2 regions of the Stenotrophomonas sp. 85239_Sma genome follow, and region 1 is predicted to be linked to the other one. Evidence: riboswitches for the same ligand, from Rfam matches in the RefSeq annotation. Region 1 holds a riboswitch; the other holds the start of a gene.
What was found. Region 1 has a riboswitch for glycine ahead of gcvP (aminomethyl-transferring glycine dehydrogenase). Riboswitches for the same ligand answer to the same signal wherever they lie in the genome.

Region 1 (4,708 bases):
GGCGTTCATGTTGGCGCCGTCGGTGTACACCTGGCCACCGTGCTTGTGGATGATCTCGCAGATCTCCACCACCTCTTCCTCGAACACGCCGTGCGTGGACGGGTAGGTCATCATGATCGCGGCCAGGCGGTCGCTGTATTTTTCGGCGTTGAGGCGGATGTCTTCCACGTCGACGTTGCCGTTGGCATCGGTCTTGGTCACCACCACCTTCATGCCGCACATCTGCGCCGAGGCCGGGTTGGTGCCGTGCGCCGAGTCCGGGATCAGGCAGATGTCGCGGTGGTCTTCGCCGCGCGAGCGGTGGTAGGCGCGGATCGCCAGCAGGCCGGCGTACTCGCCCTGCGCGCCGGAGTTCGGCTGCAGGCTGACCGCGTCGTAGCCGGTGCATTCCACCAGCATCGCTTCCAGCGTGTCGATCAGTTCCTTGTAGCCCAGCGCCTGGTCGGCCGGCACCAGCGGGTGGATCTGCGAGAACTCCGGCCAGGTCACCGGGATCATCTCGGCGGTGGCGTTGAGCTTCATGGTGCACGAGCCCAGCGGGATCATCGTGCGGTCCATCGCCAGGTCCTTGTCGGCCAGCGAACGCAGGTAGCGCAGCAGTTCGTGCTCGCTGTGGTGGGTGTTGAACACCGGATGGGTCAGGAACGCGGACTGGCGCAGCAGGCCGGCCGGCAGTGCGTCGGCGGTGCTGGCATCCAGCGCGTCGACGTCGGCCTGGGCACCGAACACGGCAGCCAGCGCGACCACGTCGGCGCGGGTGGCAGTCTCGTCCAGGCTGATGCCGACCGAGTCGCTGTCGATCGCGCGCAGGTTGTAACCGGCGGCGCGGGCCTTGGCGTGGATTTCATCGGCATGCACGCCGGTGACGTGCAGGGTGTCGAAGAAGTCACCACCGACCTGCACGCCGGCGTTGCGCAGCGCGGCGGCCAGGATCGAGGCCAGGCGATGGGTGCGGCGGGCGATGCGGGTCAGGCCGTCCGGGCCGTGGTAGACGGCATACATCGAGGCCATCACTGCCAGCAGCACCTGCGCGGTACAGATGTTGGAGGTGGCCTTCTCGCGGCGGATGTGCTGCTCGCGGGTCTGCAGGGTCAGGCGGTAGGCCGGGTTGCCCTGGGCATCGACCGAGACGCCGATCAGGCGGCCCGGCATCGAGCGCTTGTAGGCATCGCGGCAGGCCATGAAGGCCGCGTGCGGACCACCGAAGCCGAACGGCACGCCGAAACGCTGGCTGTTGCCGACCACGATGTCCGCGCCCCATTCGCCCGGGGCGGCCAGCAGGGTCAGGGCCAGCAGGTCGGTGGCCACGGCCACCAGGCCGCCGCGTGCGTGCACGGCGTCGACCAGCGCCTTGTAATCGCCGACCTGGCCGAAGGTATCCGGGTACTGCAGCAGCAGGCCGAAGGCTTCCGCTTCCAGTGCTTCGGCCGGGGTGCCGACGCGCAGCACGATGCCCATGGGTTCTGCGCGGGTACGCAGCAGTTCCAGCGTCTGCGGGTGCACGGCGTCGTGCACGAAGAAGGTGTCCGACTTCGACTTGGCCGAACGCTTGGCCAGGGTCATCGCTTCAGCGGCGGCGGTGGCTTCGTCCAGCAGCGAGGCGTTGGCGATTTCCATGCCGGTGAGGTCGGCGCACAGGGTCTGGAAGTTGATCAGCGCTTCCATGCGGCCCTGCGAGATTTCCGCCTGGTACGGGGTGTAGGCGGTGTACCAGGCCGGGTTTTCCAGGATGTTGCGCAGGATCACGTTCGGCGTGTGGGTACCGTAGTAGCCCTGGCCGATGAAACTGCGCAGCACGGTGTTCTTGTCGGCGATCGCACGGATCTTCGCCAGCGCCTGCACTTCGGTCATCGACTCCGGCAGTGCCAGCGGCGCCGGCGACTTGATCTTGGCCGGTACGATGGCATCGGTCATCGCATCCAGCGACGCGTGGCCGACGACGTCGAGCATCTGCGCGATCTCGGCATCGTTGGGGCCGATGTGGCGCTCGACGAACGCGGAATGATGCTCGAGCTCACGCAGGGAAGGGGTGTTCTGGGACATGGCGAAGGATCCGTCAGGAAAGGGCACACGCACGGGCACAAGCCGCCGGTCGGCGGTCTGCGGGGCGCCCCTCTGTCCTTTTGCCTGAGAGTTTAAAAGCGCGGCGGACCGCAGCTTCGTGCCCCTTCGGCGCCGGATCGAACCGGTCTCTCCAGAGTTGTGTTACGGGTGGTATCGGGCCTGAGCGATTACGGGCGTTGCGCCTTCGGCAGCGGTGTTCCGCTTCTCCCACCGTGTTGCCCGCCGATTATAGCCCGTTGCGGGCGCGCCAGCCGCCTCCGGGCCCGGCCGTTGCGCCTGAATGGCCGATGGCCCGGCCGTGCGTTTTGTGCACCGCTGCATGGCATCAGGCGCAATCCCCACCTATGATGGGCGGATACCCGAATTGATCTGGCGCCGTCCCTGCAGAAGGGGATCGGCGCCCGCCGTGCGTGCTGCGCATGGCCCTGCCGGACGCCTTCCCCATGACCGCCGCTGTTGCTCCTTCCACCCGCCGCATGGCCCTGCTGCTCGCCGGCCTGGCCATGTTCGGCCCGTTCTCGATAGACACCATCTTCCCGGCGTTCCCGCAGCTGGCCCAGCGCCTGGCGGTGGACGAGGTGGCGGTGCAGCAGACCATCAGCGTGTACCTGCTGTTCTACGGCCTGATGAGCCTGGCGCATGGCCCGCTGTCTGACGCCTGGGGACGCAAGCGGGTGATCCTCGGTGGCCTGGTGATTTTCGTCGGCGCCTCGGTCGGCTGTGCGCTGTCCACCGACCTGACCACGCTGCTGGCGTTCCGCGCGCTGCAGGGCCTGTCTGCAGGCGTCGGCATGATCGTCGGCCGGGCGGTGATCCGCGACCTGTACCACGGCCATGACGCGCAGCGGCTGATGAGCCAGGTGTCGATGCTGTTCGGCATCGCCCCGGCCATCGCGCCGATCATCGGCGGCTGGATCCTGCTCAGCGGTGCTGGCTGGCCGCTGATCTTCTGGTTCCTGGTGGTGTTCGCACTGGTCCTGCTGGCAGCCACCGCACGCTACCTGCCGGAAACCCACCCGGTCGAGGCCCGGGTGCCGTTGTCGCCGCGCGTGCTGATGCGTGATTACGTGCGCATCGGTTTCAACCCGCGCTTCCTGCGCCTGGCGCTGGCCGGCAGCATCGGTTTCGGCGGCATCTTCCTGTACATCGCCTCGGCGCCGGTGTTCGTGATGCAGCACCTGCATCTGGGCGAGGGCGGCTTCGCCTGGCTGTTCATCCCCACCATCGGCGGCATGACCACCGGCTCGTTCCTGTCCGGGCGCATGGCCGGGCACACCACGCCCACCCGCCAGGTCGCCATCGGTTTCGGCCTGTGCGCGCTGTCGGTGCTGCTGAACGTCGGCTACGTGGCGCTGGCGCCGCAGTTCGTGCTGCCGTGGGCGGTGCTGCCGATCTTCCTGGGCGGCATGGGCATGGCATTAATCTTCCCGATCCTGGCGCTGGCGGTGCTGGACATGTACCCGCACCAGCGCGGCCTGGCCTCGTCGCTGCAGGCCTTCGTGCAGCTGATGATCAGCACCGTGGTGGCCGGCGTGGTGTCACCGCTGCTCAGCGCCAGCCCGCTGCACCTGGCGCTGGGCCAGGCGGCGTTCTTCGGCGCCGGCTTCGTGTTCTGGTACTGGGAACACCAGCGCGAACACACGGCGCAGGCGGCCAGCACAGGTCACTGAGCAGCGTGCAGGGGTAGGGCGGGCCGTGACGCCCGCAGCACTTGCGACGGGAAACCACCGGACTAGGCTGGGTACTCCAGCCAGCCGGTGCACGGGTGCACGACAGCCAGCCGATCCACTGTCGTTGCATGAGGTACCCCCATGGCTGCGCAGCAGACCTACCGCCTGTTCGAGGTGGCGCTGAAGGAGCGCCGCGTTCTTTCCCCTTCCCTGGACCGCATGGTGTTCACCGGTGCCGACGTGGCGCGGATGAAGACCGAAGGCCCGGACCAGCGCATCAAGGTGTTCTTCCCCTTGCCCGGCCAGGAGGTGCCGCAGGTCCCCAGCGGCGAGGACTGGTACCCGCGCTATCGGGCCCTGCCGGACGACCAGCGCCCACCGATGCGCACCTACACCATCCGCCAGTTGCGTGCAGAGCAGGGCGAGGTCGACGTCGATTTCGTCATCCACGGCGTGACCGGCCCCGCCTCGCGCTGGGCCATGCATGCACGGCCGGGCGACCGTGTGGTGCTGCTGGCCCCGGATGCCGACTGCGCCGACAGCAGCGAGGGCTGGGAATGGAAGCCGCCGGCCGGCGTTGGCCAGGTGCTGCTGGTGGCTGACGAGACCGCGCTGCCGGCCGTGGCCGGCATTCTCGAGGAACTGGCGGCCATGGTGGATCCGCCGCGTACGCTGGCCCTGCTGGAAGTGGCGCAGGCCGGTGATGCGGTTCCCCTGAAGGCGCCGGCCACGGCCGAGCTGGTCTGGTTGCCGCGCGGGCAGGCGGCGTTCGGGCAGCCCTTGCTGCATGCAGTCCAGGCAAGGTTGGCCGCGGCCTCGGGTGTGGCTGCCGGCGATGCGCTGGAGGAGATCGACGTCGATACGCAGATCCTCTGGGAGCAGGCCGATACCCGCGTGGCCGGGCCGCTGTACGCCTGGGTGGCAGGCGAGGCCGGGGCCGTGATGGCGATCCGTCGCCATCTGGTCCGCGACTG
Region 2 (4,708 bases), 790 kb from region 1:
CCCATGTCCATCCGCAGGGAAGTTGATCATGCAGAGCACGCTCCAGGTCACGCTGTTCGGCCCGCTTGGCGACAGCCCGGCATTGCAGTTGCCGGGGCTGGAAGGGCCATCGGTCGCCATCCCGGAAGCGGCCCTGCGGCGGTTGGTCTCCGACCTCTACACCGCCCGTTCCCTGCTCAACCCCGAGCAGCTGGATGAGGCCAGGCAGGAGCTGGATCGCGTGCTGGAGCGCTGGGCCGACATCCACGAAGGGCTCCTGCTGGACGTGGAAGTGCATGGCAGATGAGCAACATTGGCTGGCTGCTGCCGGGTAGGCAGCGTTGGAGCGCACCTCACTGAACCGTGTCCCCAGTTGCGGATGAAACATTTTGCACTGCGCAAAAGCTGTGTTATCAATACAACCCATGAACGCAGCCGCCACCCGCTTTTACTGGTATTACTTTCCGAAGCCACTGGCGGAGGAAGGACTGCGCTCACCCTGAAGAAAGCTTCAGACGCATTCCCGAAAGCCGCCAGCGAACCTGGCGGCTTTTTTCATGCCGCCACGCTGGGGACCCCCAACGTTCCGGAGATCTCCCGCAATGCCCCCGCACACCGACGACCTGCGTATCCGCACCATCGAACCGCTGACACCGCCTGCCCAGCTGCTGGCGATGCTGCCCTGTGACGATGAAGCCTCCGACACCGTCAGCGCCTCGCGCGCGGCCCTGCACCAGATCCTGCATGGCCGTGACGACCGCCTGGCGGTGGTGGTGGGCCCGTGCTCGATCCACGACCCGAAGGCCGCCATCGAGTATGCCCAGCGCCTGAAGCCGCTACGTGACGCGCTGGCCGGCGAACTGGAAATCGTCATGCGCGTGTACTTCGAGAAGCCGCGCACCACGGTGGGCTGGAAGGGCCTGATCAACGATCCGGACCTGGACGGCAGCTTCAGGATCGACAAGGGCCTGCGCATTGCCCGTGGCCTGCTGCGCGACATCAACAAGCTCGGCCTGCCGGCCGGTGTCGAATTCCTCGATGTGATCTCGCCGCAGTACATCGCCGACCTGGTGGCGTGGGGCGCGATCGGTGCACGCACCACCGAAAGCCAGGTGCATCGCGAACTGGCTTCGGGGCTGTCATGCCCGGTCGGCTTCAAGAACGGCACCGATGGCAACGTGAAGATCGCCGCTGACGCGGTGGGGGCGGCGTCCAATCCGCACCACTTCCTGTCGGTCACCAAGCAGGGTGGCACCGCCATCGTATCGACCACCGGCAATCCGGATTGCCATGTAATCCTGCGTGGCGGCAAGCAGCCGAACTACGACGCAGGCAGCGTTGCCGACGCCTGCCAGGCGCTGGCCAAGGCCAAGCTGCCCACGCGCCTGATGATCGACGCCAGCCACGCCAACAGCCTGAAAAACCCGGAGAACCAGCCGAAGGTGATCGACGACATTGCCGTTCAGCTGGAAGACGGCGAACAGCGCATCGTTGGCGTGATGATCGAGAGCCATCTGGTCGGTGGCCGCCAGGAACTGGTGGAAGGACAGCCGCTGGTCTACGGGCAGAGCATCACCGATGGCTGCATCGACTGGGACACCACTGTGACGGTGCTGGAGCGACTGGCTGCGGCGGTGCGCGCCCGTCGCGACGTAAAGGTGTCCGAAGCCGCCTGAGTGCGGCACGTGTGTGGATGGCGGCCAGCGCCTGCGGGGGTGCGGCCGCGATCAGGGCCGGCCGGAGTTGGAGACCGGCCCATCTGCACCGGCGATGCGCCTGGCGCTGCGCACCAGCGACAGCGCCAGGTACATCGCCGGGGTGGTGCAGCAGATCCACGCCGTCGAACCCCGTGCTCGGGGAACGCGAACCTCAATGCACTTCGTCGTGGTACACGAACTTCGGCATTTCCCAGCGGTAGTGGATCGCCAGCAGGCGCAATGCGAAGCCGCCGCCCAGGCAGCACAGGATCGCGGTGGCATCGGCCACTCCCCAGTGCAGCAGCAACAGATAGGCCGCACCGGTCAGCAGCGCGATGATCGCGTACAGCTCTTTCTGGAAGATCAGCGGCACCTCGTTGCAGAGGATGTCGCGCAGCACGCCGCCGAACGCGCCGGTCAGCATGCCGGCAATCAGCACGATGGGCATGGCATGGCCAGCTTCGCGCGCAATCGAGCAGCCGATCAGGGTGAACGCGATCAGGCCCAGCCCGTCGAGTACCAGGAAGGTGCGGCGGAAGTGGTGCATCCAGCGTGCGACCCAGGTGGCGATCAGCGCCGCGCATACGGTGAAGCCCAGGTACTCGGGATGCTTCACCCAGCCCAGCGGGTAATGGCCAAGCAGGATGTCGCGCAGCGAGCCGCCACCGAGGGCAGTGACGCAGGCGATCATGACCACGCCGAACAGGTCCATGCGGCGGCGGCCGGCGGACAGTGCGCCGGTCATGGCTTCGGCGGAAATGGCGATCAGGTAGATGATGGACAACAGCATGGGGACAGGCTCCGGGCGCGGTGGGGCCGGCCATGCGCCACTATCGCCACTGCCTGCGCAATGACGGGATGACGATGACCGGTGCCGCTCCCGCTGTCCTTTTGCCTGAGAGTTCAGCGGCGTAGGCCGCGTGCCCCTTCGGCGGATCGTCCCGGGCGTGCCCGGTGACCTCTCTCCAGCTCGGCGAGTCGAATGCATGGTTGGTGGGATTCCAGCCCACCGGCCTGAGCGATCATGGGAGCCTGCGCCTTCGGCGGGCGCCAGCGCGGCGCCTCTCTCCTGCATTCGGGCGCCAGTATATCCGCTGCAGTGCAGCACGGCATAATCCGGCCATGGCCCCGTCCCTCCGCCCGTGGTTCCTGTACCTGCTCGAATGCCGCGATGGCAGCTATTACGCCGGCATCAGCACCGACGTGGACGCGCGTTTCGCCGCCCACCAGGCCGGCAAGGGCGCGCGCTACACCCGGGCCCGGCCGCCGCTGCGGGTACTGGCCGTGCGCGAGTACCCGGACCGGGCCGCCGCCTCACGCGCCGAATGGCAGCTCAAGCAGCAGCCGCGCGAACGCAAGCTGGCCTGGCTGCAGGCACCTGCCGAGACGCTTCTGTAGATCTACGCCATGCGTGGATGGGCCTGCCCGGCCCATGCGATGATCGCCCCGCGCCCAGAGCTGGAGACCCGGATGTCCACGATCGCCCTGCTGTTCGCTCTCTCCGCAGCAACCAGCCCTGCCGCCGACCCGGTCACCCTCGCGGCCATCGAAGCCACCTGCCACGACTACGTCGATGGCCAGCTGGAGGCCGACCCGAAGCGTGTCGCCCGTTCCCTGCACCCGGACCTGGCCAAGCGCGCGGTGCTCGGCGATACACCCGACGAACGCCTGGGCCTGCGCCGCATGTCGAAGGAAGAGCTGGTCTCGTTGACGAAGCAGGGCGCGCTGAAGACGTCGAAGGATCAATGGGACCGCCGCTGCACGGTGCTGGACGTGACCGGCAACGCGGCCTCGGTACGGCTGGAAACCCCGTGGTTCGTCGACTACTTCCACATGGGGCGCTTCGACCAGCGCTGGGTCATCGTCAACGCGTTGTGGTACCCGAAACCGAAGGCGCCGTGAGCGATGCGTGCTGCGGGCAAGGCATGGATCTCCGTCGTCGTGCTGGTCACCGGCATCGCACTGCTGCCTGGCCTGCTGTACCTGCTTGGACTGGCGCTGGTGGAAGGTCGACCGAACCCTGCCGACCGCACGCCCAGTGGTGTGGCCGCATGCAGTAGTGAACCGCGGGCGGGATACCAGACGATGAATCCCTGGCGCTTCGCCGCGCAGCTGTTCGATACGAACGCGAGGCAGAAGAAGGTGCCTGAAGTGGAGCGCGAGGCTTACTGGATTGCCCGACGCCACCTGTGGCGGCAGCCTCGGCACGGCATGCTGCGCTGGCATCTGAGCAGCACCGCGTTGACGATCTGGATCACCCGGCATTGGAGTACCGCACAGATTGCCGACACCGCGAGGAAGGAAGATTTCTGCCGGGCATGGTCGAGACGGCGGGTGCCGGGTGGTCCGATGAGGCAGTAGAGCCACGCCATGCGTGGCTGAGCTCCATGCGGCCTGCACAGACATGCATCCACGCATGGCGTGGATCTACTCCCAGGCAGAGCACCCGTGTCCGTCTTCGGCCCTACCGCCTCGGCCGCCGGTCTTCCTGGTCATCACCGAAGATGATGCGCGCGCTGCGCTGGTAGCTCCAGTACGCCACGGCCCAGTTCAGCAGCACCACGATGCGGTTGCGGAAGCCGATCAGGAAGAACACGTGCGCGGCCAGCCAGAACCACCAGGCCAGTACGCCTGAAAGCTGCAGCCGGCCCAGGTGCACGATCGCGGCCATGCGACCGATGGTGGCGAGGTTGCCGTAGTCGGCGTACTTGAACGGCCCCGGTGCCGCCTTGCCATGCAGGCGCGCGCGGATCACCCCGGCCACGTACTTGCCCATCTGCTTGGCCGCAGGCGCCACGCCGGGTACCGGCTTGCCATTGGCCTGGTTCAGTGCGGCCAGGTCGCCGGCCACGAACAGCTCCGGGTGATCGGGCAGGGTCAGGTCCGGCTGCACCTGCACGCGGCCGGCGCGATCCAGTGGCACGTCCAGCGTGCGCGCCAGCGGTGACGCGGCCACGCCGGCGGCCCAGACCACGGTGCGGGCCGGCACGAACTGCTCACCGAGCTTGAAGCCCTGGCTGTCGATGTCGCTC

Region 2: linked by a shared signal. The riboswitch ahead of ACYKG1_RS19260 (trimeric intracellular cation channel family protein) and the one ahead of gcvP (aminomethyl-transferring glycine dehydrogenase) in region 1 are both predicted to bind glycine.

What each region holds. Positions count from the first base shown of each region.
Region 1 covers NZ_CM151163.1:3,349,887-3,354,594, reverse strand. Annotated here, with positions in the region: gene gcvP (aminomethyl-transferring glycine dehydrogenase) at 1-2,043, opposite strand, end outside; glycine riboswitch at 2,106-2,208, opposite strand; gene ACYKG1_RS15705 (multidrug effflux MFS transporter) at 2,508-3,734, shown strand; gene ACYKG1_RS15700 (siderophore-interacting protein) at 3,876-4,708, shown strand, end outside.
Region 2 covers NZ_CM151163.1:4,144,103-4,148,810, reverse strand. Annotated here, with positions in the region: gene ACYKG1_RS19270 (hypothetical protein) at 29-286, shown strand; gene ACYKG1_RS19265 (3-deoxy-7-phosphoheptulonate synthase) at 582-1,655, shown strand; gene ACYKG1_RS19260 (trimeric intracellular cation channel family protein) at 1,849-2,466, opposite strand; glycine riboswitch at 2,552-2,655, opposite strand; glycine riboswitch at 2,669-2,758, opposite strand; gene ACYKG1_RS19255 (GIY-YIG nuclease family protein) at 2,799-3,074, shown strand; gene ACYKG1_RS19250 (nuclear transport factor 2 family protein) at 3,147-3,578, shown strand; gene ACYKG1_RS19245 (hypothetical protein) at 3,582-4,037, shown strand; gene ACYKG1_RS19240 (NAD(P)/FAD-dependent oxidoreductase) at 4,141-4,708, opposite strand, start outside.